2 regions of the Stenotrophomonas sp. SMYL41 genome follow, and region 2 is predicted to be linked to the other one. Evidence: riboswitches for the same ligand, from Rfam matches in the RefSeq annotation. Region 2 holds a riboswitch; the other holds the start of a gene.
The links. Region 2 has a riboswitch for glycine ahead of V3B30_RS17625 (trimeric intracellular cation channel family protein). Riboswitches for the same ligand answer to the same signal wherever they lie in the genome.
Positions count from the first base shown of each region.

Region 1: another riboswitch for glycine. It lies ahead of gcvP (aminomethyl-transferring glycine dehydrogenase); the one in region 2 lies ahead of V3B30_RS17625 (trimeric intracellular cation channel family protein).

Region 1 covers NZ_JAWIRX010000016.1:1,620-17,657, reverse strand. Annotated here, with positions in the region: gene V3B30_RS17090 (L,D-transpeptidase family protein) at 1-307, opposite strand, end outside; gene V3B30_RS17085 (methyl-accepting chemotaxis protein) at 541-2,664, shown strand; gene V3B30_RS17080 (hypothetical protein) at 2,750-3,037, opposite strand; gene V3B30_RS17075 (lysophospholipase) at 3,171-3,872, shown strand; gene V3B30_RS17070 (hypothetical protein) at 3,882-4,370, opposite strand; gene V3B30_RS17065 (catalase) at 4,392-6,482, opposite strand; gene V3B30_RS17060 (AraC family transcriptional regulator) at 6,597-7,319, shown strand; gene V3B30_RS17055 (amino acid permease) at 7,402-8,769, shown strand; gene V3B30_RS17050 (VOC family protein) at 8,873-9,283, shown strand; gene gcvP (aminomethyl-transferring glycine dehydrogenase) at 9,376-12,243, opposite strand; glycine riboswitch at 12,306-12,408, opposite strand; gene V3B30_RS17040 (multidrug effflux MFS transporter) at 12,708-13,934, shown strand; gene V3B30_RS17035 (siderophore-interacting protein) at 14,076-14,972, shown strand; gene V3B30_RS17030 (hypothetical protein) at 15,041-15,433, shown strand; gene V3B30_RS17025 (M2 family metallopeptidase) at 15,515-16,038, opposite strand, start outside.
Region 2 covers NZ_JAWIRX010000017.1:12,651-28,688, reverse strand. Annotated here, with positions in the region: gene sppA (signal peptide peptidase SppA) at 1-1,106, opposite strand, end outside; gene V3B30_RS17675 (MATE family efflux transporter) at 1,222-2,586, opposite strand; gene V3B30_RS17670 (DUF3106 domain-containing protein) at 2,793-3,371, opposite strand; gene V3B30_RS17665 (hypothetical protein) at 3,364-4,368, opposite strand; gene V3B30_RS17660 (primosomal protein N') at 4,781-6,958, shown strand; gene V3B30_RS17655 (glutathione S-transferase) at 7,054-7,674, opposite strand; gene V3B30_RS17650 (NYN domain-containing protein) at 7,787-8,566, opposite strand; gene V3B30_RS17645 (NAD(P)/FAD-dependent oxidoreductase) at 8,690-9,970, shown strand; gene V3B30_RS17640 (hypothetical protein) at 10,053-10,529, opposite strand; gene V3B30_RS17635 (nuclear transport factor 2 family protein) at 10,533-10,964, opposite strand; gene V3B30_RS17630 (GIY-YIG nuclease family protein) at 11,037-11,312, opposite strand; glycine riboswitch at 11,353-11,442, shown strand; glycine riboswitch at 11,456-11,559, shown strand; gene V3B30_RS17625 (trimeric intracellular cation channel family protein) at 11,645-12,262, shown strand; gene V3B30_RS17620 (3-deoxy-7-phosphoheptulonate synthase) at 12,456-13,529, opposite strand; gene V3B30_RS17615 (hypothetical protein) at 13,825-14,082, opposite strand; gene V3B30_RS17610 (DNA alkylation repair protein) at 14,249-14,986, opposite strand; gene V3B30_RS17605 (MarR family transcriptional regulator) at 14,983-15,483, opposite strand; gene V3B30_RS17600 (ATP-binding protein) at 15,556-16,038, opposite strand, start outside.

The DNA of each region.
Region 1 (16,038 bases), on a different contig from region 2:
CCGTATCAGCCTGCAGGGCCTTCCAGGTGGCGTCGTCCAGTTCACCCGAGACGGTCAGCCCATGCGCCGCCTGGAAGCCCGACACCGCGCGCCGCTGGTTGCTACCCACCTCGCCATCAATCTGGCCGGGGGAAAAATTCGCGCGATCCAGCAGGACCTGGGCATGCAGCGCGGAGCGCGGGGCGGTGTCCGGTCCGGCCTTTTCGGCGATGGGGGCGGGCAAGTTGGCCGGCGGCGCCTGCGCGAAGACCGGCGACGCCAGCAGCGAGATTGCGAGCAAGGTGGATCGGGACACAGATGAGGGCATTGGGATCTCCAGCAGGTACGCCATCACCTTGCACGCAGCCGGCGCCGAGCCACCGTGAAAGGCATCTGATGCCCGCATGAGCAGCCATGGCCATTGCGGCCGGTTCCTGCGGACAGGTGCCGCTGGGCGGACGCTCACCAAGGTGAACAGTGGCCGACGCCGTCGATGGGCAGCGATCAAGATTGCCTGCCGTGTCGCCGATAAGGGCGCATCCCCCCGTTTTGGATACCCCCATGAACTACTTGAGGAACGTCAGGGTTGCCTGGCGTCTTGGGCTGGGCTTTGGCCTGTTGCTGCTGCTGGTTGCTGCCGTGGTGGCCACTGGCGCGACCGCCAGTGTCGTGCAGAAGCGCGCGATGCAGCAGGTGGTCGACGTCAGCGTGGCCAAGGTGCGCCTGCTGTCGCAGATGCTCGATGCCAACAACCAGATGATGGTGGTGCGCCGCGAGATGCTGATCCGCCAGGGTGACGAGCGTGGCCGCGACGAGCAGCGCATCGCCGATCTGGTCAAACGCTACGAGGCCAGCTGGACCGCCTACCAGGCCCTGCCCAGTGACGCCGACGGCAAGGCCATCGCCGAAACCATCGCCGCCAAGCGTGCCATCGCGCGCCCGCTCAACAAGCAGACCAGCGAACTGATGGAGCAGGGCGACTACCCGGGCGCCGTGGCGCTGACCCTGGGCCCGGTGCAGGACGCGGCCAACGGCTGGAACAAGGCCCTGTCCGATGGCGTGGACTTCGAAGAGAAGGAAAGCCGCGATGCGGCCGCCGAGGCGATCCGCCTGGGTGAGCGCAGCCTGCTGCAGCTGCTGGTGCTGGGCGGCGTCGCGCTGCTGGTCGGCATCGGTGCCTCGGTGATGATCGGCCGCAGCTTGACCGGCCCGCTGGCCCGCGCGGTGAACCTGGCCGAGCGCCTGTCCAAGGGCCAGCTGGACCAGGAGTTCCGCCTGGGCGGTCGTGACGAACTGACCCAGCTGGGTGAAGCCATGGCCAGCGTGCGGCAGAGTGTGCAGGCCGCGATCGGCGCGCAGCTGCAGATGGCCGAGCAGCATGAGGCCGGCGCGATCCGCTATCGCATGGATGCAGGTGCGTTCCCCGGTGACTTCGGCCGCATGGTCCAGGCGACCAACAGCCTGGTCGAATCACACGTGCAGGTGGAACTGCTGATGGCCGAGGTGATGCAGCGCTACGCCATCGGCGACCTCAGCCGCGACCTGCCGGACTACCCGGGCGAGAAGGGCACGCTGACCCGCACCCTGGCGGCAGTGAAGCAGAGCCTGATGGCGATCAACGCGCAGATCGATGAACTGGCCCGCGCCGCGCGCGCCGGCGACTTCAGCATGCGCGGGGATGCCGCTGCGTTCCAGTACCAGTTCAAGGCGATGGTCGAGCACCTCAACGGCATGATGGCCAGTTCGCAGGCCAGCATCGCCGATGTCTCCGACGTGCTGCGCGCGATCTCGCACGGTGACCTGACCGCACGCATGGACGGCGAGTACGACGGTGTGTTCGCTCGCATGCGCGACGACGCCAACACCACCACCGCGCAGCTGACCGGCATCGTGCGGGGCATCCAGGTGGCTGCCGACAGCATCAACAATGCGGCACAGGAACTGGCCGCCGGCAACAACGACCTGTCGCGCCGCACCGAGCAGCAGGCGGCGAACCTGGAAGAGGCCGCTGCATCGATGGAGGAACTGACCTCCACCGTGCGCCAGAATGCCGAACTGGCCCGTCAGGCCGACAGTGAAGCGCATGCCGCCGGTGCCGCGGTGCGCGAGACCGAGCAGGCAATGGCGCAGATGGCGTCGGTGATGGGCGAGATCGACCAGTCGTCGGCACGCATCTCGGAGATCTCCACGGTGATCGACGGCATCGCGTTCCAGACCAACATCCTGGCGCTGAACGCGGCGGTGGAAGCCGCACGTGCCGGTGAGCAGGGCCGCGGTTTTGCCGTGGTCGCCAGCGAAGTGCGCACGCTGGCGCAGCGTGCCGGTGTCGCCGCCAAGGAGATCAAGGAGCTGATCGAAGACGCCGCTGCCAAGGTGAAGAGCGGCCTGGCAGTGACCGTTGAATCCGAAGCCGCGATCGCGCGCGTGGCACAGGCAAGTTCGCGCACGACCCAGCTGATGAGCGACATCGCTGCGGCGAGCAAGGAGCAGGCCGCCGGTATCGAACAGGTCAACCAGGTGGTGGTGCAGATGGACCAGGTGACCCAGCAGAACGCCGCGTTGGTGGAAGAAGCCACCGCCGCCAGCCGCGCGCTGGAAGAACAGGCGCATGCGCTGACCACCTCGGTGTCGGTGTTCAAGGTGGAAGGCGAAGCAGCGTCGGTTGTGCCGCGTCGCGCAGCCTGAGCTGCTGCCAGCGCAGTGACAGGAATACGGCCGCCCTGGGCGGCCGTATTTCAATGGCCGGCGCAGGCAGTGGGAAGCACGGCCATCATTGCTCCAGAACGCTGCCGAGCATGGCCCCCAGTACATACAGCACAGCCAGGGTGGGGGGCATCACCAGAAGGTAGATGGTTGTCCAGCTCTTTCCGGAAAGCCATGCGCCCATGCCGATGGCGTCTAGCGCAACGGTCTGCAGCATCACCGGCAGTTGCATGAAGATGTAGGCGCTCTTGGGATCGCTGTAGGCCTGGGCATCGTGGACCCACCAGACCGTCAGTGCGAGATAGAGTACGCACATGGCAATGCCGGTCCAGCTGAGCCAGCGTGGCTTGCGCATGCCGCCTTCTCCGTTCCGTCGGGGCCAGCAGGGTAGCGCGGCGTTCGCGGCTGTGCACTTCCGAAGGTCGGGCCGATGGGTGAAGCTGCAGGGCAGTGATTCCCACGGGAAGGCATGAAGGATGGTCGACGTGATGAATGCACTGCTGCCGCCGGTCGTGATGCTGCCAGGCCTGGATGGCACCGGCCTGCTGTCGGCACGTTTCGTAGAGGCGATGCAGGCGCACGGCGTGCAGGTGCGGATATTGTCGATGCCCGTGCAGGGGCCACAGGACTACACCACGTTGGCGTCGATCCTGCGCCCGCAGCTTCCGGCATCTCCTTTCGTGCTGCTGGCCGAATCGTTCGCCGGACCACTGGCCATCGAACTGGCGGCGGCCGGGCAGCCTGGATTGCATGGATTGGTACTGAGTGCGACCTTCGCACGGCGGCCGGTGCCGCTGCCTGCGGCGAGCGCCCGGATACTGGCTCCGGCGTGGCCGTTGCCGCCACTCATGTTGATGGCCCGGTTGCTGCTGGGGCGATGGCGGACGCGCGCGAACCAGCGTGAGCTGGGCCTGGCAATCGCGCAGGTACCGGCTGCAACCCTGCGCCAGCGTGCTGCGACAACGATGCAGGTGGATGTTCGTGCACTGCTGCCGGAACTGGTGTTGCCGACGCTATGCCTGCATGCCCTGCAGGACCGCCTGCTGTGGCCACCCAGCGTGGCCGAGCTGCAGGTGTTGCTGCCCGGCGCCCGGCATGTTTCGCTGGAGGGGCCGCATCTGCTGCTTCAAGCACGCGCTGACGCAGCCGCAGCCGAAGTCGCCGCGTGGATGAGAACGCTGTCGTCCTGATCGGCAGGCTCAGCCGCGCGCGCGGGTACGCGCGGCTTTCTTCGCCGCCACCTTGCGGACGGTCTTCTTCGCCGCACGGCTCTTCGCCGCTTTCTTTGCGGCAGCACTGCGCGAGGCGGCCGAACTCGCCGTCTTGACCGCCGTCTTCTTCGTGGCCTTCCTCGTGGCTGTCTTGCGAGCCGGTGCCTTCTTTGCCTCCGCCTTCTTGGCTGCCGTCTTCTTCGCAGGTGCCTTCTTCGCCGTCGTCCTGGTTGTGGCCTTCTTCGTGGCCGACTTCCTGGCAGGCTCCTTCTTGGCAGGCGTCTTGCGGGTCGCCTTCTTCGCACCCTTGCGTGCGCTGCCGCTGCGCTTGCCGCCACCGTCCTGCTTGTTCACGGTGGCCCAGGCAATGCGTTCTGCCGTGCCTTCGCTTGCGCCACGATCACGCTCGCTTTGCTCGATGTGCTCGGCCTGGCGCTTCTGCTTCTCGGTATAGGCGGATTTGTCACCACGGGGCATGACGGTTCTCCTGTCGTGTGGTCAGGCCAGCAGTCGCAGCTTGGGTTCGCGGGCCCACTGGCGGGTGGCGGCCGCCGCCAGGAACCCCTTGACGTCCTCCGCTTCGACGATGCCGGCGTCGTTGCCGACTCTTGCTGCCTTCAGCAGCGCCTGGCCGCCCGTGTCGCTGGCGATGGCCTTCAGGTGAGCCCACGCCTGGCTGGCGAACTCGATGGCGGCACTCTCTTTGGACAACGCCTTCGACGCCTCCAGGCTCAGCACCACGGCTACCGCATCGAACACAGCCGATGGGGTGCCGGCCAATTGTCCATCGGCCGCCTGCAACGTGCCGTCGCTGAGCGTGGCGCCGCCCACTTTCGGCGCGACCAGCTTCACGTCCGCTCCCGCCTTCCGCGCGGCCTTGCTCAGGCTGGCAATCATGCGGGCGTCAGAACCTTCATCGAAGAGGATGCCAATGCAGCGCCCCTGCAGGGTGGGTTTGGTGCGGCCGATCACGCGCACCTCGGGGGCCGGCGGCATGTCGCGTGCCGGGGTGGCGGTGGGCGCCGGGTCGGGCAGGGCAGGCAGCGCCAGTCCATCGGCCACGCGCTGCGCCAATGCGTCATCGATGTTGCGCAGATGGCTGACGGTCCGTACCCGCACCTTCAGCGTTTCCACCTTCGACAGTTCGAACACCAGCGCCGATGCCAGGTGCGCCTGCTCCGGCTTTTCAAGGCTGCGGAAGAACATGCGCGCCTGGCTGTAGTGGTCGGCGAAGCTCTCCGCGCGGGTGCGCCCCTTGCGACCGTCGTCCGCACTGGCGTGGCTGCGGAAGCCGCTCGGGGTCTCGCGCGGTGTGTCGTCCTGCAGCGAGCTGGGATCGTAGGCGACGCGGCCCTTGGGCACCTGCATCTGCATGTGGCCGTCGCGCTGGTGATTGGCGAATGGGCACTTCGGGGCATTCACCGGGATCTGGTGGAAGTTCGGCCCGCCCAGACGCAGCAGCTGGGTGTCCAGGTAGGAGAACAGGCGGCCCTGCAGCAGCGGGTCGTTGCTGAAGTCGATGCCCGGCGGCACATTGGCCGGGCAGAACGCCACCTGCTCGGTCTCGGCGAAGAAGTTGTCCGGCCATCGGTCCAGCACCATGCGCCCGATCACCTGCAACGGCACCAGCGATTCGGGAATGATCTTGGTCGGATCCAGGTGATCGAACGGGAAACTGTCGGCCTGTTCTTCGGTGAACAGCTGCACTGCCAGTTCCCATTCCGGGAAGTCGCCGCGCTGGATGGCCTCGAACAGGTCGCGGCGATGGAAGTCGTTGTCGGCCGACTGCAGTTTCAGCGCTTCGTCCCACACCGTGGACTGGATGCCCAGCTTTGGCCGCCAGTGGAACTTCACGAAGGTCGAGTCACCCGCCTCGTTCAGCAGGCGGAAGCTGTGCACGCCAAAACCCTCGATCATGCGCAGCGAGCGCGGGATGGCGCGATCACTCATCGCCCACATGATCATGTGCATCGATTCGGGCATCAGCGAGATGAAATCCCAGAAAGTGTCGTGGGCGGAGGCGGCCTGAGGAAAGGCACGATCAGGCTCCATCTTCACCGCATGCACGAGGTCCGGGAATTTCATCGCGTCCTGGATGAAGAACACCGGGATGTTGTTGCCGACCAGATCCCAGTTGCCTTCCCGGGTATAGAACTTGACCGCAAAGCCGCGCACGTCGCGCGGGGTATCCACCGAGCCCGCGCCACCGGCCACGGTCGAGAAGCGGGTGAATACTGGCGTCTTCACGCCTACCTCGGTCAGGATGCGTGCACGGCTGTGGGCCGCCAGCGATCGGGTCAACTCGAAGTAGCCATGTGCCGCGCTGCCACGTGCGTGCACGATGCGCTCGGGGATGCGCTCATGGTCGAAGTGGGTGATCTTCTCCCGCAGGATGAAGTCCTCCAGCAGTGTGGGTCCCCGAGGTCCCTGCCGCAGGGAGTTCTGGTTGTCCGCCACCGGGATGCCTTGGTCGGTGGTCATCGCCGGGTGGCTGCCCCCGGCCTGCTGGTGCAGTTCATCGCCATTGCCCCGGCGATCGTTCTCGGTCTGGGCGGTTGCGCGCTTGCCGGTCGGCTTGCTGGCGGCCATGGATGGTGGCTCCGGATCATCAAAGGGAACCACGACACTGGAACCGGACCCGTTAAACCAAGGTCCGGCAAAGGTGAACGTACAGGCAAAAGCAGGCTCGGGTATGCTTGCTACATGCGAGTCGAGCCCGCCGACATCGAAGCCCTGTTCGACGCCATCCCGGATGTGCTGTTCTTCATCAAGGACCGCCAGGGGCGTTATACCCACGTCAACCAGACCATGCTGCGGCGGCTGGGCCTGCGCGCGCGCAAGGACGTGATCGGCCGTACCGCGGCCGAGATCTACCCGACCGGCCTCAGTGCGGACTACGTCGACCAGGATGCCCGCGTGCTGTCCGGCGAGGTGATCGAGAACCTGATGGAGCTGCACCTGTTCGCCAACCGCGAACCGGGCTGGTGCCTGACCTGCAAGCGCCCGCTGGTGGTCGACGGGGCCATAGAGGGCCTGATCGGCATCTCCCGCGACCTGGGGCAGAAGGACAGCCTGGGCACCCAGTACGAGCAGCTGCGGCTGGCGCTGGCCCATCTCAACGCGCACTACGCCGAGAACGTGCGCATGCAGACGCTACTGGACATCACCGGCTTCTCGCTGTCCAAGCTGGAGCGCAGTTTCCGCAAGGTGTTCCAGATGACCCCGCAGCAGGTGCTCACCCGGCTGCGGATCCAGATGGCCATGCACCTGCTGCATGGCGACGACAGCATCGCCTGCATCGGCCAGGCCTGCGGTTTCAGCGACCAGAGTGCCTTTACCCGCAAGTTCAAGGCTGAAACCGGTTTTTCGCCACGCGCCTACCGTGCCCGTATCGGTGGGAACGTCGGCGAGCCGGCGCTGGCCTGAGCCGCCTGCTGCGCTGTGCCTATCCCCGTGGGCACGGGACAGGGTAAGGTGTCGCCCCTGTAGCCCGCCGCCAGCCCCGCCGATGCCCAACTCGATTCCGACCGCTTCGCCGTCCCGCCTCGGACATTCGCTCAAGCCCCGCCAGCTGATCATGATGGGCTTGGGTAGCGCCATCGGTGCCGGCCTGTTCCTCGGCTCGGGCGTGGGTGTGCAGGCCGCAGGCCCGGCGGTGCTGGTGTCGTATCTGGTAGCCGGTGCGCTGGTGATCATCGTGATGAACGCACTGGGCGAGATGGCGGCGGCCAAGCCGACCAGCGGTGCGTTCTCGGTGTACGCCGCCGATGCCATGGGCGCCACGGCCGGCGCCACGGTCGGCTGGCTGTGGTGGGTGCAGCTGGTGATCGTGATCGCCGCCGAAGCGGTGGGCGCCGCCGGGCTGCTGGCTACCGTCTGGCCGGCGATACCGGTACCGATGGCGGCATTGGCGTTCATGCTGTTCTTCACCGCGATCAACCTGCTCGGGGTGAAGAACTTCGGCGAGTTCGAATTCTGGTTCGCCATCCTCAAGGTGGCGGCGATCCTGGCCTTCATCGCCATCGGTGTGGCGCTGCTGATGGGGTGGCTGCCGCAGGTCACCTCGCCAGGCCTGAGCAACTTCACCGAGCACGGCGGATTTGCACCCAAGGGCCTGGCCGGGATCGGCGCGGCGCTGCTGGTTGTCGTTTTTGCCTTTGGCGGCACTGAGATCGTGGCCGTTGCGGCGGCTGAAACCGAAGATCCCGAGCGCAGCATTGCCCGGGCCATCCGCACCGTGGCCTGGCGCATCCTGGTGTTCTACATCGGCTCGCTGAGCGTGATCATCGCCGTGGTGCCGTGGACGAGCGACGCGCTGAAGTCGCCGTTCGCCGCCGTGCTGGACATCGCCCGCATCCCGGGCGCCGGTACCGCCATCACCCTGATTGCAGTGATCGCGCTGCTGTCGGCGCTCAATGCCAACCTCTACGGAGCCTCGCGCATGATGTATTCGCTGGCGCAGCGCCGCGAAGCCCCGGCCGTGCTTGGCTGGACCGACCCGCGCCAGGTGCCGGTGATCGCCGTGCTGGCCAGCGTGCTGTTCGGATTTGCCGCCACGGTGATGGAGCTGCTCTTCCCGGACAAAGTGCTGCCGGTGCTGCTGAACATCGTCGGCTCCACCTGCCTGCTGGTGTGGACGCTGTCGCTTGTCTCGCAGCTGGTGCTGCGTAGGCGTGCGGATCGCCTGGGTACCCGCCTGCCATTCCGCATGGCCGGCTTCCCGTGGCTGACCGTGTGTGCGCTGGCGATCCTGGCGCTGATCTTCGGGCTGCTGCTGAGTGAAGCGCATACCCGGCTGCAGTTCCTGTCGATGGTGGCGCTGACTGCCACGATCGCCGCCAGCAGCGCCATCGCACGGCGCATGCGCGAGGCTTGATGGAAGCTGCCGGGTAGCGGCCGGCACTACCACGGGGGCTGCACATCCGCCGTGCCATCCTGATCGCATGGGTCGTCATCGGCCCGTCGAACAGGAGCACCGCATGCTGCGCAGCCGTCCCTTCCTGATGTTCACCGGCCAGGCCGAGGCCGCGCTGGCCCTGTACGCCGAAGCCTTTGCCGACTTCCGCCTGCTGGCCCTGCAACGCCACCCCGAGGGGGCCGGCGCTGGCGTGCCCGGGCAGGTCCGCCAGGCCATCTTCCTGCTCGGTGGCACCCACTACCTGTGCTTCGACAGCCTGGACGTGCACGATTTCACCTTCTCGCCGTCGATCTCGCTGTTCGTCGAGTGTTCCGGCGCCGAGCAGTTCGAACGAGCCGCACGCGTGCTGGGCGAGGACGGCCATTGGCTGATGCCGGTGGGCGATTACGATTTCAGCAACCGCTACGGCTGGGTGCAGGACCGCTTCGGCGTGTCATGGCAGTTGAGCCTGGGGCAGATGCCTGACCCGTGATCCGATGTGTGTGGGTGCGGGCCTTGGTCCACGCGCCCTTACGAAAACGGCCCGCTCGCGCGGGCCGTTTTCGTTGCCGATGCAGTGAGGAATCAAGCCTCGACTTCATCATCCTTGTAGGCATCGACCGGGATGCAGGCGCACATCACGTTCTTGTCGCCGTACACGTTGTCGACACGCGCCACCGGCGGCCAGTACTTGCTCTGCTTCAGGCTGGCCAGCGGGAAGGCGGCCAGTTCGCGCGGGTAGGCGTGGGTCCACTCGCTGGCGGTCACTGCGGTGGCAGTGTGCGGCGCGTTCTTCAGCGGGTTGTCCTCGCGGTCCAGGCGGCCGTCTTCGATCGCAGTGATTTCCTCGCGGATCTGGATCATCGCGTTGATGAAGCGATCCAGTTCGTGCAGCGATTCGCTCTCGGTCGGCTCCACCATCAGCGTGCCGGCCACCGGGAAGCTGAGGGTCGGGGCGTGGAAGCCGAAGTCGATCAGGCGCTTGGCCACGTCCTCGGCACCGATGCCGCTGGTCTTCTCCAACGGGCGCACGTCGAGGATGCACTCGTGTGCCACCAGGCCGTTGCGGCCGGTGTACAGGGTCTTGAAGTGCGGGGCCAGGCGCTTGGCGATGTAGTTGGCGTTGAGCTGCGCGACCTGGGTGGCCTTGCGCAGGCCGTCGCGGCCCATCATCGCGATGTACATCCAGCTGATCGGCAGGATCGAGGCGCTGCCGAAGCTGGCTGCGCTGACCATGCCGACCGGGCCGTTGTCACCCAGCTTGCCCGGCAGGAACGGGGCCAGATGCTCCTTGACCGCGCACGGGCCGACGCCCGGACCGCCACCGCCGTGCGGGATGCAGAAGGTCTTGTGCAGGTTCAGGTGCGAAACGTCCGAACCCCACTTGCCCGGCTTGGCCACGCCAACCAGGGCGTTCATGTTGGCGCCGTCGGTGTACACCTGGCCACCGTGCTTGTGGATGATCTCGCAGATCTCCACCACCTCTTCCTCGAACACGCCGTGCGTGGACGGGTAGGTCATCATGATCGCGGCCAGGCGGTCGCTGTATTTTTCGGCGTTGAGGCGGATGTCTTCCACGTCGACGTTGCCGTTGGCATCGGTCTTGGTCACCACCACCTTCATGCCGCACATCTGCGCCGAGGCCGGGTTGGTGCCGTGCGCCGAGTCCGGGATCAGGCAGATGTCGCGGTGGTCTTCGCCGCGCGAGCGGTGGTAGGCGCGGATCGCCAGCAGGCCGGCGTACTCGCCCTGCGCGCCGGAGTTCGGCTGCAGGCTGACCGCGTCGTAGCCGGTGCATTCCACCAGCATCGCTTCCAGCGTGTCGATCAGCTCCTTGTAGCCCAGCGCCTGGTCGGCCGGCACCAGCGGGTGGATCTGCGAGAACTCCGGCCAGGTCACCGGGATCATCTCGGCGGTGGCGTTGAGCTTCATGGTGCACGAGCCCAGCGGGATCATCGTGCGGTCCATCGCCAGGTCCTTGTCGGCCAGCGAACGCAGGTAGCGCAGCAGTTCGTGCTCGCTGTGGTGGGTGTTGAACACCGGATGGGTCAGGAACGCGGACTGGCGCAGCAGGCCGGCCGGCAGTGCATCGGCGGTGCTGGCATCCAGCGCGTCGACGTCGGCCTGGGCACCGAACACGGCAGCCAGCGCGACCACGTCGGCGCGGGTGGCGGTCTCGTCCAGGCTGATGCCGACCGAGTCGCTGTCGATCGCGCGCAGGTTGTAGCCGGCGGCGCGGGCCTTGGCGTGGATCTCATCGGCATGCACGCCGGTGACATGCAGGGTGTCGAAGAAGTCACCGCCGACCTGCACGCCGGCGTTGCGCAGCGCGGCGGCCAGGATCGAGGCCAGGCGATGGGTGCGGCGGGCGATGCGGGTCAGGGCGTCCGGGCCGTGGTAAACGGCGTACATCGAGGCCATCACCGCCAGCAGCACCTGTGCGGTGCAGATGTTGGACGTGGCCTTCTCGCGGCGGATGTGCTGCTCGCGGGTCTGCAGGGTCAGGCGGTAGGCCGGGTTGCCCTGGGCATCGACCGAGACGCCGATCAGGCGGCCCGGCATCGAGCGCTTGTAGGCGTCACGGCAGGCCATGAACGCGGCGTGCGGGCCGCCGAAGCCGAACGGCACGCCGAAACGCTGGCTGTTTCCGACCACGATGTCCGCGCCCCATTCGCCCGGGGCGGCCAGCAGGGTCAGGGCCAGCAGGTCGGTGGCCACGGCCACCAGGCCGCCGCGCGCGTGCACGGCATCGACCAGCGCCTTGTAGTCGCCGACCTGGCCGAAGGTATCCGGGTACTGCAGCAGCAGGCCGAAGGCTTCCGCTTCCAGCGCTTCGGCCGGGGTGCCGACGCGCAGCACGATGCCCATGGGTTCTGCGCGGGTACGCAGCAGTTCCAGCGTCTGCGGGTGCACGGCGTCGTGCACGAAGAAGGTGTCCGACTTCGACTTGGCCGAACGCTTGGCCAGGGTCATCGCTTCAGCGGCGGCGGTGGCTTCGTCCAGCAGCGAGGCGTTGGCGATTTCCATGCCGGTGAGGTCGGCGCACAGGGTCTGGAAGTTGATCAGCGCTTCCATGCGGCCCTGCGAGATTTCCGCCTGGTACGGGGTGTAGGCGGTGTACCAGGCCGGGTTTTCCAGGATGTTGCGCAGGATCACGTTCGGCGTGTGGGTACCGTAGTAGCCCTGGCCGATGAAACTGCGCAGCACGGTGTTCTTGTCGGCGATCGCACGGATCTTCGCCAGGGCCTGCACTTCGGTCATCGACTCCGGCAGTGCCAGCGGCGCCGGCGACTTGATCTTGGCCGGTACGATGGCATCGGTCATCGCATCCAGCGACGCGTGGCCGACGACGTCGAGCATCTGCGCGATCTCGGCATCGTTGGGGCCGATGTGGCGCTCGACGAACGCGGAATGATGCTCGAGCTCACGCAGGGAAGGGGTGTTCTGGGACATGGCGAAGGATCCGTCAGGAAAGGGCACACGCACGGGCACAAGCCGCCGGTCGGCGGTCTGCGGGGCGCCCCTCTGTCCTTTTGCCTGAGAGTTTAAAAGCGCGGCGGACCGCAGCTTCGTGCCCCTTCGGCGCCGGATCGAACCGGTCTCTCCAGAGTTGTGTTACGGGTGGTATCGGGCCTGAGCGATTACGGGCGTTGCGCCTTCGGCAGCGGTGTTCCGCTTCTCCCACCGTGTTGCCCGCCGATTATAGCCCGTTGCGGGCGCGCCAGCCGCCTCCGGGCCCGGCCGTTGCGCCTGAATGGCCGATGGCCCGGCCGTGCGTTTTGTGCACCGCTGCATGGCATCAGGCGCAATCCCCACCTATGATGGGCGGATACCCGAATTCATCTGGCGCCGTCCCTGCAGAAGGGGATCGGCGCCCGCCGTGCGTGCTGCGCATGGCCCTGCCGGACGCCTTCCCCATGACCGCCGCTGTTGCTCCTTCCACCCGCCGCATGGCCCTGCTGCTCGCCGGCCTGGCCATGTTCGGCCCGTTCTCGATCGACACCATCTTCCCGGCGTTCCCGCAGCTGGCCCAGCGCCTGGCGGTGGACGAGGTGGCGGTGCAGCAGACCATCAGCGTGTACCTGCTGTTCTACGGCCTGATGAGCCTGGCGCATGGCCCTCTGTCCGACGCCTGGGGACGCAAGCGGGTGATCCTCGGTGGCCTGGTGATTTTCGTCGGCGCCTCGGTCGGCTGTGCGCTGTCCACCGACCTGACCACGCTGCTGGCGTTCCGCGCGCTGCAGGGCCTGTCTGCAGGCGTCGGCATGATCGTCGGCCGGGCGGTGATCCGCGACCTGTACCACGGCCATGACGCGCAGCGGCTGATGAGCCAGGTGTCGATGCTGTTCGGCATCGCCCCGGCCATCGCGCCGATCATCGGCGGCTGGATCCTGCTCAGCGGTGCTGGCTGGCCGCTGATCTTCTGGTTCCTGGTGGTGTTCGCACTGGTCCTGCTGGCAGCCACCGCACGCTACCTGCCGGAAACCCACCCGGTCGAGGCCCGGGTGCCGTTGTCGCCGCGCGTGCTGATGCGTGATTACGTGCGCATCGGTTTCAACCCGCGCTTCCTGCGCCTGGCGTTGGCCGGCAGCATCGGTTTCGGCGGCATCTTCCTGTACATCGCCTCGGCGCCGGTGTTCGTGATGCAGCACCTGCATCTGGGCGAGGGCGGCTTCGCCTGGCTGTTCATCCCCACCATCGGCGGCATGACCACCGGCTCGTTCCTGTCCGGGCGCATGGCCGGGCACACCACGCCCACCCGCCAGGTCGCCATCGGTTTCGGCCTGTGCGCGCTGTCGGTGGTGCTGAACGTCGGCTACGTGGCGCTGGCGCCGCAGTTCGTGCTGCCGTGGGCGGTGCTGCCGATCTTCCTGGGCGGCATGGGCATGGCATTGATCTTCCCGATCCTGGCGCTGGCGGTGCTGGACATGTACCCGCACCAGCGCGGCCTGGCCTCGTCGCTGCAGGCCTTCGTGCAGCTGATGATCAGCACCGTGGTGGCCGGCGTGGTGTCACCGCTGCTCAGCGCCAGCCCGCTGCACCTGGCGCTGGGCCAGGCGGCGTTCTTCGGCGCCGGCTTCGTGTTCTGGTACTGGGAACACCAGCGCGAACACACGGCGCAGGCGGCCAGCACAGGTCACTGAGCAGCGTGCAGGGGTAGGGCGGGCCGTGACGCCCGCAGCACTTGCGACGGGAAACCACCGGACTAGGCTGGGTACTCCAGCCAGCCGGTGCACGGGTGCACAACAGCCAGCCGATCCACTGTCGTTGCATGAGGTACCCCCATGGCTGCGCAGCAGACCTACCGCCTGTTCGAGGTGGCGCTGAAGGAGCGCCGCGTTCTTTCCCCTTCCCTGGACCGCATGGTGTTCACCGGTGCCGACGTGGCGCGGATGAAGACCGAAGGCCCGGACCAGCGCATCAAGGTGTTCTTCCCCTTGCCCGGCCAGGAGGTGCCGCAGGTCCCCAGCGGCGAGGACTGGTATCCACGCTATCGGGCCCTGCCGGACGACCAGCGCCCGCCGATGCGCACCTACACCATCCGCCAGCTGCGCGCCGAGCAGGGCGAGGTCGACGTCGATTTCGTCATCCACGGCGTGACCGGCCCCGCCTCGCGCTGGGCCATGCATGCACGGCCGGGCGACCGTGTGGTGCTGCTGGCCCCGGATGCCGACTGTGCCGACAGCAGCGAGGGCTGGGAATGGAAGCCGCCGGCCGGCGTTGGCCAGGTGCTGCTGGTGGCTGACGAGACCGCGCTGCCGGCCGTGGCCGGCATTCTCGAGGAACTGGCGGCCATGGTGGATCCGCCGCGTACGTTGGCCCTGCTGGAAGTGGCGCAGGCCGGTGATGCGGTTCCCCTGAAGGCGCCGGCCACGGCCGAGCTGGTCTGGTTGCCGCGCGGGCAGGCGGCGTACGGGCAGCCCTTGCTGCAGGCAGTCCAGGCAAGGTTGGCCGCGGCCTCGGGTGTGGCTGCCGGCGATGCGCTGGAGGAGATCGACGTCGATACGCAGATCCTCTGGGAGCAGGCCGATACCCGCGTGGCCGGGCCGCTGTACGCCTGGGTGGCGGGCGAGGCGGGGGCAGTGATGGCGATCCGCCGCCACCTGGTGCGCGATTGCGGGCTGGACCGCCGCGCGATCACCTTCATGGGCTACTGGCGGCACGGCAAAGTGCTGGACTGAGGTGGCGTGAAGCGGCGCTGCGGGCGGGGTGCGCTATCCTTGCGCCCCCCTCGCAGCGGTACCGCACCATGTCCACCAGCTCCAAGACCCGCCGCGACCAGCGCCGTCGCCAGGAAAAGCAGGCCGCCAACAAGGCCGCTGCCCAGGCCTCGCCGGTGGAGCCGCATGCCGAACTGCGCGACGCGCAGCGCACCCTGCTGGCCGGTGTCGTGCGCCGTGATGGCGAATGGGTGTTGGGCATGGATGGCCGCATCGCCGGCCACAGTGATTCTGCCGCGCAGGTACTGGCGCTGATCATGCAGGCCGGTGAGCTGCACGAGCGCAACGGCACGCCAGTGCGCCTGATGTACTCCGATGCGCTGCGCGATGCCGCGCAGGCCGAAGCGAAAGAGAAGGGCCAGACCTTCGAGGAATTCAAGGCCGAACTGGCTGCAGCGATGGCGGCGAAGAAGGTCAGCTGATCGCTGCCAAACCGTCGAGCCGAGCCATGCTCGGCTCTACAACACCTGAAGGGGCGGATCCTTGCGGATCCGCCCCTTTTTTCATTTCGCCGCCGGGGCCGCGTTGGCCTGCCAGCCGCACATCTGGCCTTCGTTCTGCTGCTTCAACCACTCATTGACCGGGGTGAAGTACTCGATCATCGGGCCGGCATCGAGCTTGTCGGTGCCGGTCAGCTCCTTCAGCGTGGCCTGCCACGGCTGGCTGGCACCCTTGCTCAGCATCGCCCAGTATTTCTGGCCGGCTTCCTTGTTGCCGTAGAAGGTGCACTCATGCAGCGGGCCCTTGTAGCCGGCCGCGTCGCACAGGCCCTTGTAGAACTGGAACTGCAGGATGCGCGCCAGGAAGTAACGCGTGTACGGGGTGTTGCCCGGCACGTGGTACTTCGCGCCCGGGTCGAAGAATTCTTCGCCACGGGTGCTGGCCGGTGCCACGCCCTGGTACTTGGCCTTCAGGTCCCACCATGCCTTGTTGTAGTTGTCGGCGGTGATCGAACCGTCGAACACGCCCCAGCGCCAGCGGTCGATCATCAGCCCGAACGGCAGGAACGACACACCCGACAGTGCCA
Region 2 (16,038 bases):
GCCGAGGTCGACTCGCCACCGATGCGGCCGGCCGGCAGGTCACCCGCGCTGATTTCGCCGGCAGCCACCACCACGGCCACCTGCGGGCGCGAGTCCACCGGGTTGCGGCGCGCGTCGAGCAGGGCCAGGTAACGACCGAAGTCGACGTTGCGGAAACCGCCATCGGCATCCTCGTCGGCCACGCCGCGCTCGATCATCAGATCCTCGAATTCTTCGCGGGTTTTCAGCGCGGTCACCAGCTTCTGCTGCAGGGCGAACTTGGCCAGGTCGCCACCGGCGGCAGCGATGCCTTCCGGCAGCGTGTCGATGCCAGCGGCGAGCTGCGCCGGATCCAGGCGGCGGGCCTTGGCGATGTCGCCCAGGTAGCGCTGCCACACGTCGTTCATCCAGAACAGGTCGGCTTCCTTGGAGGCCGGCGACGCGGCGTCGAGCACGTACGGCTCGGCCGCGGACTTGTACTCGCCCACCTTGAACAGGTGCACGTCCACGCCCAGCTTGTCCTGCAGGCCGGTGCGGAAGTACTGGCGGTAGCGGCCGAGGCCTTCCAGCACCACCGAGCCCATCGGGTCCAGGTAGACCTCGTCGGCCTGCGCGGCCAGCAGGTACTGCGACTGGCCCATGCTCTCGCTGTAGGCCACCAGCTGCTTGCCGGAGGCACGCAGATCCTGCAGTGCGGCAGCCACTTCACGCAGCGAGGCCAAGCCGGACGGCTGCAGCTTGTCCAGCTCCAGCACCACGCGCTCGATCTTCTTGTCCTGCTTGGCCGACTCGATCACCCGCAGCAGGTCGCGCAGCTGGATCTCTTCGGCACCGTTGTCACCCACCGCCTTGGCGAGCGCACGGCTGACCGGATCGGCGCTGAACTGCTCGACCAGGCGGCCTTCCGGCGCGATCACGAGCGTCGTGCGGTCCTGCAGCGACTTGCTGGCGCCGGCGCCCATGCCGGCGGCGATGACGAACATCACCAGCAGCAGGAACAGCAGGCCGAAGAACACCAGGTTGAGAATCAACCGGCGGGTGAAGTTCATGACGTCCCACAGCCCGATGAAGAAGCTGGCGACGGGATTGCGACGCGCCGGGGGCAGCGGGGGCACGGGTTGATTCATGGAACGCTCCGGATGGCTTCTTGCCGTGGTACCAGCATAGCCGGTGCCGCGTGATGCAGCATCGGACACAAGTCAGGGGATCGCCCGTCACGGGTGAACGTGGCGGGCGCGAAGATCAGGACAGCGCGGATTGCCCGATGCGCTGGCTGCTGCGGCGCAGGCGCCAGCCCATCAGGATGGCAGCGGCGGTCAGGCCGACGATCAGGCCGATCCACATGCCCTGCGGGCCCATGCCCAGCCCCAGGCCGAGCCCGGCGCCGAGCGGCATGCCCAGTCCCCAGTACGCGAACATGGCGATGAACATCGGCACGCGGGTGTCCTTCAGGCCGCGCAGCGCGCCGGCCGACAGCACCTGGATGCCGTCCGGGAACTGGAAGGTGGCCGCGTACAGCAGCAGGGTCGAGGCCAGCCCGGCCACTGCCAGGTCGTTGGTGTACACACCCACGATGGCATCGTGGCCGAACAGCAGCACTGCCGCCGACAACGTCTGCGTGCCCATGATGATCGCGTAGCCGGCCCAGGCCGCGCGCCGCACGCCGAAGCCATCGCCACGGCCGACCGCATGGCCGACGCGCACGGTGGTGGCCTCGGCCACGCCCATCGGGATCATGAAGCACAGCTGCGCGACGTTGATCGCGATCTGGTGTGCCGCCGCTTCATTGGCGCCGAGGCGGCCGATCAGCAGTGCGGTGACGATGAACAGGCCGCCCTCCATCAGCACGGTGATGCCGATCGGCAGGCCGGTGCGCAGCAGCTCCCAGATCGCCTTCCAGCGCGGTCCTTCGAAGTGCGAGAACAGCTGCAGGTGGGCGAAGCGCTTGGTGAACCACAGGTAGGTGGCGAAGGCGATCGCCTGCAGCCACATCATCACCGCCGAGGCGATGCCCAGGCCTTCGGCGCCCATTTCCGGGAAGCCGAGCTTGCCGTTGGCCAGCACATAGCCCATCGGTGCCAGCACCAGCAGGCCACCGAAGCCCAGCAACATGGTTGGCAGCGTCCAATGCATGCCCTCGCTGAGATAGCGCATGCAGAAATACAGGGTCAGCGCAGGCCCGCCCCAGCGCACCGCATGCAGGAACGCGGTCGCACCCGGCACGATGTCCGGCGCGATGCCGAATGCCGGCAGCAGCGGCGGCACCACGGTGAGGAAGGTGAACATGATCAGGCCCAGGCCCAGCGCCAGCCACAGTGCCTGGCGGAACAGCGGGCCGATCTCGCGCTCGCGGCCGGCGCCATGCAGCTGCGAGACCGAGGCAGTGAGCGAGATCAGGGTACCGATGGGGATCAGCATCGGCAGCCACAGCAGCGCCGTACCGATGGTGACGGCGGCCAGTGTGGCCGTGGCGTGGTGGCCGGCAATCACGTTGTCGACGAAGGAGATCAGACCGGTGGACACATGGCCCAGCACGAGCGGCAGGGCGAGCAGACCGGTGGCGCCGACTTCCTTGCTGAAGCGCGGCGTGGAGGTTGCAGTAGACATAAGGTGCTTGACGCGAACTGCGGTTGCGCGCGAAGGGCACAGGCACCGGGTTGCGGGCGCCCATCTTACGCGGGCGGCGCGTGCATTCCCATGACATGGCGTGAATGCTGGGTTTCAGCAGCCCCACACAAAAAGGGGACGGAGGGGATTAAGTCGCATCCGGCACTAACCGGCCTGAAACGACTTAATCCCCTCCGTCCCCTTTTCTACTGGCCAGCCTGGCGCTTGAGCCAGCTGTCGCGTTCGGCCGCGGGCACGGCGAGGAAGGCGCTGCGCACGGTGTCGCGTTCCTGCGGCGGCGTGCGCTGCGCGACCAGGGTCAGCTGGGCCAGCTGCGCCGGGCTGAGCTGGCGCAGCACGGCCAGCGCGGTCTCGCGCTGCTCCGGCGGCACGAAGCCGAACAGGCCATGCAGCTTGGGGAATTCCAGGCCCAGTTGCGGGCCCAGCCGCCACCCGTCGCGGAACGCCTGGTCCTGATCGTGGAACTGTTGGCGCAGGCGCTGCTGCTGGTCTGCGGGCAATGCATTGAATCGCGCAGCCGCCTGCCGGATGCGCTCGCGCTCTCCTTCCGGCAACGCGCGCCAGGCAGCGTAGTCGGCGCGGCGCTGGCGCTGCTGCTGCGCATCGAGCTGGGTGAATCCAGCAGGGGTTGCAGTGGCCGGCGCCGGCGCGGCCGGCGAACTTCCCGGAACAGCTGGCGGCAACGGCACGCTCAACGACTGCGGTGCGGCGGACAGCGACAACGGCAGGGCCAGCAACAGGCTGGCGAACACGGGCTTATTCATCGGCAGCAGCGGTTTCCAGCGTGGCGCTGGCCGGCTCCGGCCGGCTCGGCTTGGATTGCGATTCATCCACCGGCAGCGGGCCGCCCGCGGCGGTCCACGCATACAGGTCGGCATCGGCGACCAGCGGGTAGTCACGATCGGCCAGCATCGTGGCGTCGTCCGCGGCCTGGGCCGTGGTGGCATCCGGGGTGGCGTTGACCTTGCTCGGCGGCAGGGATTCCACCGTCACCGGACCGGCTTCGCCCACCACGCCCTCCGGCAACGGTGCATCACTGCCGAAGGAATGCCCCTGCCAGTAGCGCCAGCCCAGCGCAGCGGCCAGCAACACCGCCACGGTCACCAGCAGGATCAGCGGACCGCGCCAGCGCGGCTTGGCGTTCGTGCGACGGCGCGTGCCTTCGGCGGTGGCACGCTGATCGCGCTGCGGTGTGCGCCAGCTCGAGGTCGGGGTTTCATTGTGGGCGGCCGGTGCGGCTGGCTGCTGCAGCTGCTGCAGGCGCGTTGCCGGCAGCTCACGGATACGCGCCTGCACCTGTTCGGCCAACTGGCGCCAGGCCGAGGCATCGGGCTGGCCGTGGGCATCACGCGGGCAGGCGTCGGCCAGCAGGTGCTGGTAACCGGCCTCGTCCTGGTCGAGCACGCGCATGGCGATGCCCTCGTCCAGGCTGCCGCCCACCCGCAGCAGCAGTGCCAGGCGCGGCAGCGGCTGCATTGCACCCAGCGCGGCCAACGGTGGTGCCCACTGCCCACCCACCGGCTCGCGCAGCGCCTGGCGCTGGCCCAGCAGGGTCCAGAAACGGGTCGGCCACTGCGCCATCGGCAGGTCGCTGGCGACGGCGGCAAAGGCGCGCATCACCGCCACCAGGGTCTGTTCGGCGCGCGCAGCATCGCCGCATTGCAGTTCAGCGACCACCAGGGCACGGCGCTCGACACCGCGCAGGAACGCCGACAGCGCGCCGGCCGCGGTCGAGGAAACAGGGGCGGGCACAGCCGTCATCGGTCACTCCAAAGGTCTGCCGGCATGATAGCGGCAGGCCATCGATGCCCGTAGGACTTGCGCCCACAGGCACTTCGTGCTGCAGGTTGTGCACAGCACCACGCCCCCGCAGCGAAAAACTGGGCCATCCAGCTGAATCCACTCTGTTTCAGCATTGTTTCACACCCAACCACTTGATTTTGAAGGCCTTTATCATATGGCGATTTTTTGACCAACCCGAGCATGAGGCCGTCGCTATCGGCCTTCTGCGCATCCGCTGGCCGTTAACGCACAACGTTATCCACAGAACATGTGGATAAGACTGAATCTCCAATGGACACCGATATTTAGGTGACATTTATGATTCAACAGGCGTCGCGCTGGCGCTCCCGCGCCCGCCATTCGCGCGCGCATGGGCCGTTACACTGGCCCGATGCTTTCACCGATTCCGACCCTGCAGGTCGCCCTGCCCGTCCCCCTGCCCCGCCTGTTCGACTACCTGTCGCCGGAGGGCGATGGCCCTGCGGTCGCGGTCGGCTGCCGCCTGAAGGTGCCGTTCGGCAACCGGGAGCTGGTCGGTGTGGTGGTGGGGCATGGCCAGGCCGACGACGGCCAGGGACTGCGCCAGGCCCTGGCCTGGTGCGACCCGCAGCCGCTGCTGCAGGGTGAGCTGTGGCAGAGCCTGCAATGGCTGGCGCGCTACACCCACGCCCCCTTGGGCGAGGTCCTGAGCACCGCCCTTCCCGGCCCGTTGCGCCATGGCGAGGCCGTGCCCGACACCCACCACTGGGGCTGGCAACTGACCGCGGAAGGCCACGCCCAGCGCGAAAAGCTGCGCGCCGGCAGCCGCCCGCGGCAACTGGCTGAACTGCTGGCCGAAGCCATCGTGGATGAGGATGTGCTGGGCGAACGCATGGAAGACTGGCGCGCTACCGCGCGCAGCCTGGCCAAGCGCGGGCTGGCCGAGCGCGTCGCGCTGAGCGTGGCTCCCCAACACGCGCAGCCGTTACCCGGCCCCACGCTCAACCCGGACCAGGCCGAGGCCGTGGCCGCGATCAATGCCGCCGACGGCTTCCAGCCGTTCCTGCTGGATGGCGTGACAGGTAGCGGCAAGACCGAGGTCTACCTGCAGGCGATCATCCATTGCCTGGCACAAGGCAGGCAGGCGCTGGTGCTGGTGCCGGAAATCGGCCTGACCCCGCAGACACTGGCACGCTTCCGCGGCCGCCTGGGCATCGCGGTACATGCGCTGCATTCGGGGTTGAACGACAACGAGCGCGCGCGCGTCTGGGCAGCGGCCTCACGCGGCGAAGCGCGCGTCATCGTCGGCACCCGCTCGGCGGTGTTCACGCCGTTGCCCCAGGCCGGCCTGCTGATCGTCGACGAGGAACACGACGGCAGCTACAAGCAGCAGGACGGCATCCGTTACCACGCGCGCGATTTCGCCCTGGTCCGGGCCAAGTCGCTGGGCATTCCGGTTCTGCTGGGCAGCGCCACGCCCTCGCTGGAAACCCTGCACAACGCCTACGCCGGGCGCTACACCCACCTGCGCCTGAAGCAGCGCGCCGGCGATGCACGGCCGCCACGCGTGCGCATCCTCGATGTGCGCAAGCGGCCGCTGCATGACGGTCTGTCGGCCGACGTACTGGCCGGCATCGGCGAGCACCTGCAGCGTGGCCAGCAGGTACTGGTGTTCAAGAACCGCCGCGGCTATGCGCCGGTGCTGCTGTGCCACGACTGCGGCTGGACCGCGCCGTGCCAGCGCTGCGATGCACCGATGACCGTGCATGGTGGCGGTCGTCGCCTGCAATGCCACCACTGCGGCGCGCGGCAACCGGCGCCGCTGGCGTGCCCGGCCTGCGGCAGCCTGGCGCTGCAGCCGCAGGGTATCGGCACCGAACGCCTGGAAGAGCACCTCACCGCGGCCTTCGCCGATTTCCCGGTGGTGCGCATCGACCGCGGCACCACCTCGCGCCGCGACGCGCTGGAACAGCAACTGGCGAAACTGGGCGACCAGCCCGGCATCCTGGTCGGCACGCAGATCCTGGCCAAGGGCCACGACCTGCCCAAGCTGACGCTGGTAGTGGTGGTGGGCATCGACGAAGGGCTGTTCTCCGCCGACTTCCGCGCCAGCGAGAAACTGGCGCAGCAGCTGATCCAGGTGGCCGGTCGCGCGGGGCGTGCACGTGACCCCGGCGAGGTCTGGCTGCAGACCCACCATCCCGGGCACCCGCTGCTGGAAACGCTGGTGAGTGGTGGCTACCACCCGTTTGCGCAGGCCGAGTTGAACCAGCGCCAAGCCGCCGGGTTCCCACCGTTCGCGCACCTGGCGCTGATGCGTGCCGAAGCGCAGCAGGTGGAGCACGCCAACGCGTTCCTGCTGGCCGCGCGGCAACTGCTGGGCGAGCAGAACGTGGTCGAAGCCTACGGGCCGATGCCGGCGCCGATGCCGCGGCGTGCCGGCTACCAGCGCACGCAGCTGCTGCTGTCGGCCGTGCAGCGGCCGCCGCTGCATGGTGTGCTTTCGCAGTTGGTGCCGCGGCTGTATGCGCTGCCGGAAGCCCGCAAGGTGCGCTGGTCGCTGGACGTGGATCCGACGGATCTGTATTGAGGGTCGGAGCCCACCCGCTGGGTGGGATCCGACCCCGATGGCCAGGGGTCGGATCCCTTTTCGCAGAAAAGGGCTCTGACCCCGAACGCCACCGCTTACGTCAGCGGCGTCATCACGCCGCGCTGGTAGGCCGGTCGCTCGCGCAGGCGCGCATACCACTCGGCCAGGTGCGGCAGCTCCGGGCGCTGGATCGGCAGTTCGAACCAGGCGTAGATCAGCGAACCCAGCGGGATGTCACCCATCGCGAATGTCTCGCCCGACAACCATGGCTGTTTCGCCAGGGTGGCATCGGCCATTGCCAGGTAGTCACCGGCGCGCACGATGGCGGCATTGATCCGCGCTTCGTCACGGTCGGCTGGCGCGGTGCGCATGATGCCCCATACCAGGTCGCTGTAAAGCGGTGCCATCCGCGACGTGCTCCAGTCCATCCACTTCTCGGCCTGGGCGCGCTGCATCGGGTCTTCGGCATACAGGGTGCCCAGTGCGTAGCGCGCGCTCAGGTAGCGCACGATGGCGTTCGATTCCCACAGCGGCAGGCCGTGGTCTTCGATCACCGGCACCAGGCTGTTGGGGTTCATTGCCTGGTATTCCGGCGTCTGCGTGCCACCGTGGCTGCCACCGACTTCGATGGACTCATACGGCAGGCCGATCTCCTCGGCGCACCACAGTACCTTGCGGACGTTGCTGGAATTGCGGCGGCCCCAGATCTTCAACATGCGGGTTTTCCTTGCTGGCAATGCGAGCGGCAACGATACGCCTGATCGGAGATGGAGTGTGGGTGGCGGAAGCCGGATCTGGCACCTGGGCGTTGCCGGCCAGCGGCCGGCACTAGCGGTTCTTTTTCGGCAGCGCGCGCACGTAGGACGACTTGCCGTCCTTCTTCAGTTCGAACAGCCCGATGGCCGCCAGCAGATCACTGAGCTTGCCGTAGCCGTAGTTGCGCGGATCGAACGAGGCCTGGTTGCCGATCTGGCTGCCGACCGGCCCCAGGTGCGACCAGCCGTCCTCGCCCTCGGCCGCAGACACCGCACGGCGCAGCATCTTCACCAGCCGCGTATCGCTGCGCATCTCCGCCCCGCTCTTGCGTGGGCGTGCATCATCATTGGCGACGGGGTCGCTCGATGCCTGTTCGCTCGATGCCTGCTCGGCATCCGGCACGCTGGCATGGGTCTGGCCCAGCGCTTCCAGGTAGGTGAACTTCGAGCACGCGTTGACGAACGGTTCGGGCGTCTTCTTTTCGCCGAAGCCATACACCTTCACGCCGTCGGTCAGCAGGCGCATCACCATCGGGGTGAAATCGGCATCGCTGGACACGATGGCGAAGCCATCAAGGTTGCGCGCGTACAGCAGGTCCATGGCATCGATCACCATCGCCATGTCCGAGGCATTCTTGCCCTTGCTGTAGGCGAACTGCTGGATCGGGCGGATCGCATATTCGTGCAGTACGGCTTCCCAGCCCTTCAACCGCGGGCTCTTCCAGTTGCCATAGGCGCGGCGTACGTTGGCCACGCCGTAGCGGGCCACTTCGGCCAGGACCTCGTCGATCTTCGAGGCCGGCGCGTTGTCGGCGTCGATCAACAGGGCGATGCGCTTTTCCGGTTCGCTCATGGGCTCCTCAGGGGCCGTTGCCTGAACCCGAGTATCGCCGATCCACGCGGGCGCTGACGTGACAGGCAGCCGCCGTGCGAAGATGCCAGGCGCTTCCCCCAATGCCCCCACTGGAGTGAGTCGATGAGTCGCGAGCGCGTTCCCCACCTGGTCGTTGTCGGCGGCGGTTTTGCCGGCCTCTGGGCCACCCGTGCCCTGGCCCGCGAACGCATGCGCATCACCTTGGTCGACCGCCGCAACCATCACCTCTTCCAGCCGCTGCTGTACCAGGTGGCCACCGCCGGCCTGTCGGCGCCGGATATCGCCGCGCCGCTGCGCCACATCCTCGGCCACCAGCGCAACGTGGAAGTCCGCCTCGGCGAAGTGGTCGCCATCGACAAGCAGGCCCGGCAGATCCGCATGGCCGATGGCAGCACGCTGGACTACGACAGCCTGCTGCTGGCCACCGGCGCCACCCACGCCTACTTCGGCAACGACCAGTGGGCCGATGATGCCCCCGGCCTGAAAACCCTGGACGATGCCATCGCATTGCGCCGCAAGCTGCTGCTGGCATTCGAGCGCGCCGAGGCCGAGCCGGACCCGGCGAAGAAGGCCGCATGGCTGAGTTTCGCGGTGGTCGGTGGCGGTCCCACCGGTGTTGAACTGGCCGGCACCCTGGCCGAGATCGCGCGGCATACGCTTCGCAACGAATTCCGCCACATCGATCCGGCCAGCGCCAAGGTGCGGTTGGTCGAGGCTGGGCCGCGCGTGCTGTCCTCGTTCCCGGAAGTGCTTTCGCTGAAGGCGCGCCGGCAGCTGGAAAAGCTGGGCGTGGAAGTGCTGACCGGTACCCCGGTGAGCGACATCGACAGCCAGGGCTTCAAGCTCGGTGAGCAGTTCGTGCCGGCCCGCACCGTGGTCTGGGCCGCCGGCGTGGCCGCGTCACCGCTGGCGCGCACGCTGGACGTGCCACTGGATCGCGCCGGCCGCGTGCAGGTGCAGCCGGACCTGACCCTGCCCGATCACCCGGAGCTGTTCGTGGCCGGCGACCTGGCCGCACTGAACCAGGCCAATGGCAAGCCGGTACCCGGCGTGGCGCCTGCCGCCAAGCAGATGGGCAAGTACGTGGCCGGGGTGATCCGCGCGCGCCTGCATGGCAAAGCCGCACCGGGGCCGTTCAAGTACGCCGACTACGGCAACCTCGCCACCATCGGTCGCATGGCCGCGATCGTGCACCTGGGCCGGCTGCAGCTTTCAGGCATCCTGGCCTGGTGGTTCTGGCTGGCCGCGCACGTGTTCTTCCTGATCGGCTTCCGCAACCGCATCGTGGTGCTGCTGAACTGGGCCGTGGCGTACTGGAGCTACCAGCGCAGCGCGCGCATCATCTTCGGTGATGACCAGGAAGACCGGCGGCCGAGGCGGTAGGACCGAAGACGGATAGGGGTGCTCTGCCTGGGAGTAGATCCACGCCATGCGTGGATGCATGTCTGTGCAGGCCGCATGGAGCTCAGCCACGCATGGCGTGGCTCTGCTGCCTCATCGGGCCACCCGGCACCCGCCGTCTCGACCATGCCCGGCAGAAATCTTCCTTCCTCGCGGTGTCGGCAATCTGTGCGGTACTCCAATGCCGGGTGATCCAGATCGTCAACGCGGTGCTGCTCAGATGCCAGCGCAGCATGCCGTGCCGAGGCTGCCGCCACAGGTGGCGTCGGGCAATCCAGTAAGCCTCGCGCTCCACTTCAGGCACCTTCTTCTGCCTCGCGTTCGTATCGAACAGCTGCGCGGCGAAGCGCCAGGGATTCATCGTCTGGTATCCCGCCCGCGGTTCACTGCTGCATGCGGCCACACCACTGGGCGTGCGGTCGGCAGGGTTCGGTCGACCTTCCACCAGCGCCAGTCCAAGCAGGTACAGCAGGCCAGGCAGCAGTGCGATGCCGGTGACCAGCACGACGACGGAGAGCCATGCCTTGCCCGCAGCACGCATCGCTCACGGCGCCTTCGGTTTCGGGTACCACAACGCGTTGACGATGACCCAGCGCTGGTCGAAGCGCCCCATGTGGAAGTAGTCGACGAACCACGGGGTTTCCAGTCGTACCGAGGCCGCGTTGCCGGTCACGTCCAGCACCGTGCAGCGGCGGTCCCATTGATCCTTCGGGGTCTTCAGCGCGCCCTGCTTCGTCAACGAGACCAGCTCTTCCTTCGACATGCGGCGCAGGCCCAGGCGTTCGTCGGGTGTATCGCCGAGCACCGCGCGCTTGGCCAGGTCCGGGTGCAGGGAACGGTCGACACGCTTCGGGTCGGCCTCCAGCTGGCCATCGACGTAGTCGTGGCAGGTGGCTTCGATGGCCGCGAGGGTGACCGGGTCGGCGGCAGGGCTGGTTGCTGCGGAGAGAGCGAACAGCAGGGCGATCGTGGACATCCGGGTCTCCAGCTCTGGGCGCGGGGCGATCATCGCATGGGCCGGGCAGGCCCATCCACGCATGGCGTAGATCTACAGAAGCGTCTCGGCAGGTGCCTGCAGCCAGGCCAGCTTGCGTTCGCGCGGCTGCTGCTTGAGCTGCCATTCGGCGCGTGAGGCGCCGGCCCGGTCCGGGTACTCGCGCACGGCCAGTACCCGCAGCGGCGGCCGGGCCCGGGTGTAGCGCGCGCCCTTGCCGGCCTGGTGGGCGGCGAAACGCGCGTCCACGTCGGTGCTGATGCCGGCGTAATAGCTGCCATCGCGGCATTCGAGCAGGTACAGGAACCACGGGCGGAGGGACGGGGCCATGGCCGGATTATGCCGTGCTGCACTGCAGCGGATATACTGGCGCCCGAATGCAGGAGAGAGGCGCCGCGCTGGCGCCCGCCGAAGGCGCAGGCTCCCATGATCGCTCAGGCCGGTGGGCTGGAATCCCACCAACCATGCATTCGACTCGCCGAGCTGGAGAGAGGTCACCGGGCACGCCCGGGACGATCCGCCGAAGGGGCACGCGGCCTACGCCGCTGAACTCTCAGGCAAAAGGACAGCGGGAGCGGCACCGGTCATCGTCATCCCGTCATTGCGCAGGCAGTGGCGATAGTGGCGCATGGCCGGCCCCACCGCGCCCGGAGCCTGTCCCCATGCTGCTGTCCATCATCTACCTGATCGCCATTTCCGCCGAAGCCATGACCGGCGCACTGTCCGCCGGCCGCCGCCGCATGGACCTGTTCGGCGTGGTCATGATCGCCTGCGTCACTGCCCTCGGTGGCGGCTCGCTGCGCGACATCCTGCTTGGCCATTACCCGCTGGGCTGGGTGAAGCATCCCGAGTACCTGGGCTTCACCGTATGCGCGGCGCTGATCGCCACCTGGATCGCACGCTGGATGCACCACTTCCGCCGCACCTTCCTGGTACTCGACGGGCTGGGCCTGATCGCGTTCACCCTGATCGGCTGCTCGATTGCGCGCGAGGCTGGCCATGCCATGCCCATCGTGCTGATTGCCGGCATGCTGACCGGCGCGTTCGGTGGCGTGCTGCGCGACATCCTCTGCAACGAGGTGCCGCTGATCTTCCAGAAAGAGTTGTACGCGATCATCGCGCTGCTGACCGGTGCGGCCTATCTGTTGCTGCTGCACTGGGGAGTGGCCGATGCCACCGCGATACTGTGCTGCCTGGGCGGCGGCTTCGCATTGCGCCTGCTGGCGATCCACTACCGCTGGGAAATGCCGAAGTTCGTGTACCACGACGAAGTGCATTGAAGTTCGCGTTCGCCGAGCACGGGGTTCGACGGCGTGGATCTGCTGCACCACCCCGGCGATGTACCTGGCGCTGTCGCTGGTGCGCAGCGCCAGGCGCATCGCCGGTGCAGATGGGCCGGTCTCCAACTCCGGCCGGCCCTGATCGCGGCCGCACCCCCGCAGGCGCTGGCCGCCATCCACACACGTGCCGCACTCAGGCGGCTTCGGACACCTCTACGTCGCGACGGGCGCGCACCGCCGCAGCCAGTCGCTCCAGCACCGTCACGGTGGTGTCCCAGTCGATGCAGCCATCGGTGATGCTCTGCCCGTAGACCAGCGGCTGGCCTTCCACCAGTTCCTGGCGGCCACCGACCAGATGGCTCTCGATCATCACGCCAACGATGCGCTGTTCGCCGTCTTCCAGCTGAACGGCGATGTCCTCGATCACCTTCGGCTGGTTCTCCGGGTTTTTCAGGCTGTTGGCGTGGCTGGCGTCGATCATCAGGCGCGTGGGCAGCTTGGCCTTGGCCAGCGCCTGGCAGGCGTCGGCAACGCTGCCTGCGTCGTAGTTCGGCTGCTTGCCGCCACGCAGGATTACATGGCAATCCGGATTGCCGGTGGTCGATACGATGGCGGTGCCACCCTGCTTGGTGACCGACAGGAAGTGGTGCGGATTGGACGCCGCCCCCACCGCGTCAGCGGCGATCTTCACGTTGCCATCGGTGCCGTTCTTGAAGCCGACCGGGCATGACAGCCCCGAAGCCAGTTCGCGATGCACCTGGCTTTCGGTGGTGCGTGCACCGATCGCGCCCCACGCCACCAGGTCGGCGATGTACTGCGGCGAGATCACATCGAGGAATTCGACACCGGCCGGCAGGCCGAGCTTGTTGATGTCGCGCAGCAGGCCACGGGCGATGCGCAGGCCCTTGTCGATCCTGAAGCTGCCGTCCAGGTCCGGATCGTTGATCAGGCCCTTCCAGCCCACCGTGGTGCGCGGCTTCTCGAAGTACACGCGCATGACGATTTCCAGTTCGCCGGCCAGCGCGTCACGTAGCGGCTTCAGGCGCTGGGCATACTCGATGGCGGCCTTCGGGTCGTGGATCGAGCACGGGCCCACCACCACCGCCAGGCGGTCGTCACGGCCATGCAGGATCTGGTGCAGGGCCGCGCGCGAGGCGCTGACGGTGTCGGAGGCTTCATCGTCACAGGGCAGCATCGCCAGCAGCTGGGCAGGCGGTGTCAGCGGTTCGATGGTGCGGATACGCAGGTCGTCGGTGTGCGGGGGCATTGCGGGAGATCTCCGGAACGTTGGGGGTCCCCAGCGTGGCGGCATGAAAAAAGCCGCCAGGTTCGCTGGCGGCTTTCGGGAATGCGTCTGAAGCTTTCTTCAGGGTGAGCGCAGTCCTTCCTCCGCCAGTGGCTTCGGAAAGTAATACCAGTAAAAGCGGGTGGCGGCTGCGTTCATGGGTTGTATTGATAACACAGCTTTTGCGCAGTGCAAAATGTTTCATCCGCAACTGGGGACACGGTTCAGTGAGGTGCGCTCCAGCGCGGCCTACCCGGCAGCAGCCAGCCAATGTTGCTCATCTGCCATGCACTTCCACGTCCAGCAGGAGCCCTTCGTGGATGTCGGCCCAGCGCTCCAGCACGCGATCCAGCTCCTGCCTGGCCTCATCCAGCTGCTCGGGGTTGAGCAGGGAACGGGCGGTGTAGAGGTCGGAGACCAACCGCCGCAGGGCCGCTTCCGGGATGGCGACCGATGGCCCTTCCAGCCCCGGCAACTGCAATGCCGGGCTGTCGCCAAGCGGGCCGAACAGCGTGACCTGGAGCGTGCTCTGCATGATCAACTTCCCTGCGGATGGACATGGGCAATGCACTGTTTACCGCGTCCGGGTGACAGGCGCATGTGCCGGCCCTGCCGTGAATCCGGCACGGTGGGCGTGCACCGCGCTGCTGCAGCGAAGATTCTTCCTTGAGGATCATGGAATTGCCGGCCAGCGGCCGGCACTACCGCAGCGAGCGCATCGCGCGCTTGCGGATGCAGGCGTTGGCGGTGCTGTCGTGTTCGCGCTGCCAGCGCGCGCAGAGATCGCGCAGCCACTGCGGCTGTGTCTTGCCGGCATCATTGAGCCAGTTGCCGACGGAATCCTGCACATAGCGTTCCGGGTCATCGGCCAGTGCTTCCAGCAGCGCCACGGCCTGTTCCGGATGTTGCTTGAACAGGGCGATGTGCGTGGCCCAGACACCGCGTGGGCGCAGTGCCTCGCAGGCGAAGCGGCGCAGGTTGGGCGATCCTTCCTGCGTCCACGGCTGCAGGTACTCCAGCGCCTGCAGTGGTGCGGCAACAATGTCGGCACGCAGCGCCAGCCACGCCCATTCGCGCACGCCGAAGTGTGGGTCATCGGCCAGCGTGCGCATCTGCTGCAGCTTCTCTGCCAACGTTGCGCGAGCATCGCTGCCGATCAGATAACAGGCCCAGCCGCGCACGGTATCGCAGCTGTGATGCTGCCAGAGCGCGGGCGTTCCCTGCCCCGCCTCACGCAGCAACTGCGCGGCCAAGGCCATGCGCTGTGTGATGCCCTTGCCCGCGGCATCGCGCATGCGTTGCAGCGCTTCCGGTTCCAGCAACGGCGCCACGCACCGCAGCAACTCACCGAAGTCCACCGCCAGGCACTCGGCCAGATGGGTCGTCGCAACGCTGCCGCTGTTGAGCGCATGCAGGCGATGTGCAGACATCGCACTCATGCCCCGCTCCCGCGCCCGGCGTCGGTGTGCTGCCAGACCTTGTGCAGCAGCTGCGACAGCTGTAGCTGTTCACCAGCATCCAGGCCGTTGAACAGGCCGCCGATCCACTGTGTGTGCTGCTCGAACAGCGCTTCAGCCAAGCGCGCACCCTTTGCTGTCAGCACGATCTGCAGGCGACGGCCATCTTCCGCATCGCTGCGACGCAGCAGCAGGCCTTCGCGCTGCAGGCCATCAAGCAGGCCGCTGATGGTGGCGCGGGTCACACCGGATCGCGCGGCCAGCTCATGCGGCGGCAGCGCGCCATCGGCCCCATGCAGCAGGAACAGCACGATGAACCGACCCTCGCTGAGCCCGTGCGGTGCAAGCCGGACAGCGCAGTCGCGATCGATCGACGAGGACAGCGAGAGCAGCCGGAAGCACAGGCGCAGCTGCGCGATGTTGGCGTGGCCGCGTCGCTGCGCTTCCTCCAGCAGCGCTTGGTGCTTGGTTTCGATCATCTCATGCGCGCGATGTAATTAGGCGCCTAATCATACATGCGGGAAGCCGTCATCTGTAGACCACACCGGTTCTCAGGCGAACGGTCCCAGCAGCAGGCGCGCGATCAGCCCGCCACCCTCACGGTGCAGTAGCTGCAGTTCGCCTGCGTGCCGCCTGGCCACATTGGCGGCCACAGCCAACCCCAACCCGGCGCCACCGGTGGCGCGGCTGCGCGAGCTCTCGCTGCGCTGGAATGGTTGCAGCAGGCGTGCACGGTCGGCCTCGGCGATGCCCGGGCCGCGGTCCATCACATCCAGCTGCGCCCTGTGGCCGGCCATGGCGAGCTGCAGCTCCACGGCCCCGGCGTAGCGCTCGGCGTTGTCGACGAGATTGTCGATCGCGCGCCGGATCAGCAGCGCATCGCCGTTCCAGCGCAGCGTGTCCGGCCCCTGGAGGGAGATGCCGACTCCGCGCAGCAGCGCCGCCTGCACGCAGTCCTCCAGCAGCGCGGCCAGATCCAGACTGCGCATCTGCAACGGCTGCAGTTCACCGCGTGCGTAGTCCAATACCTGCTC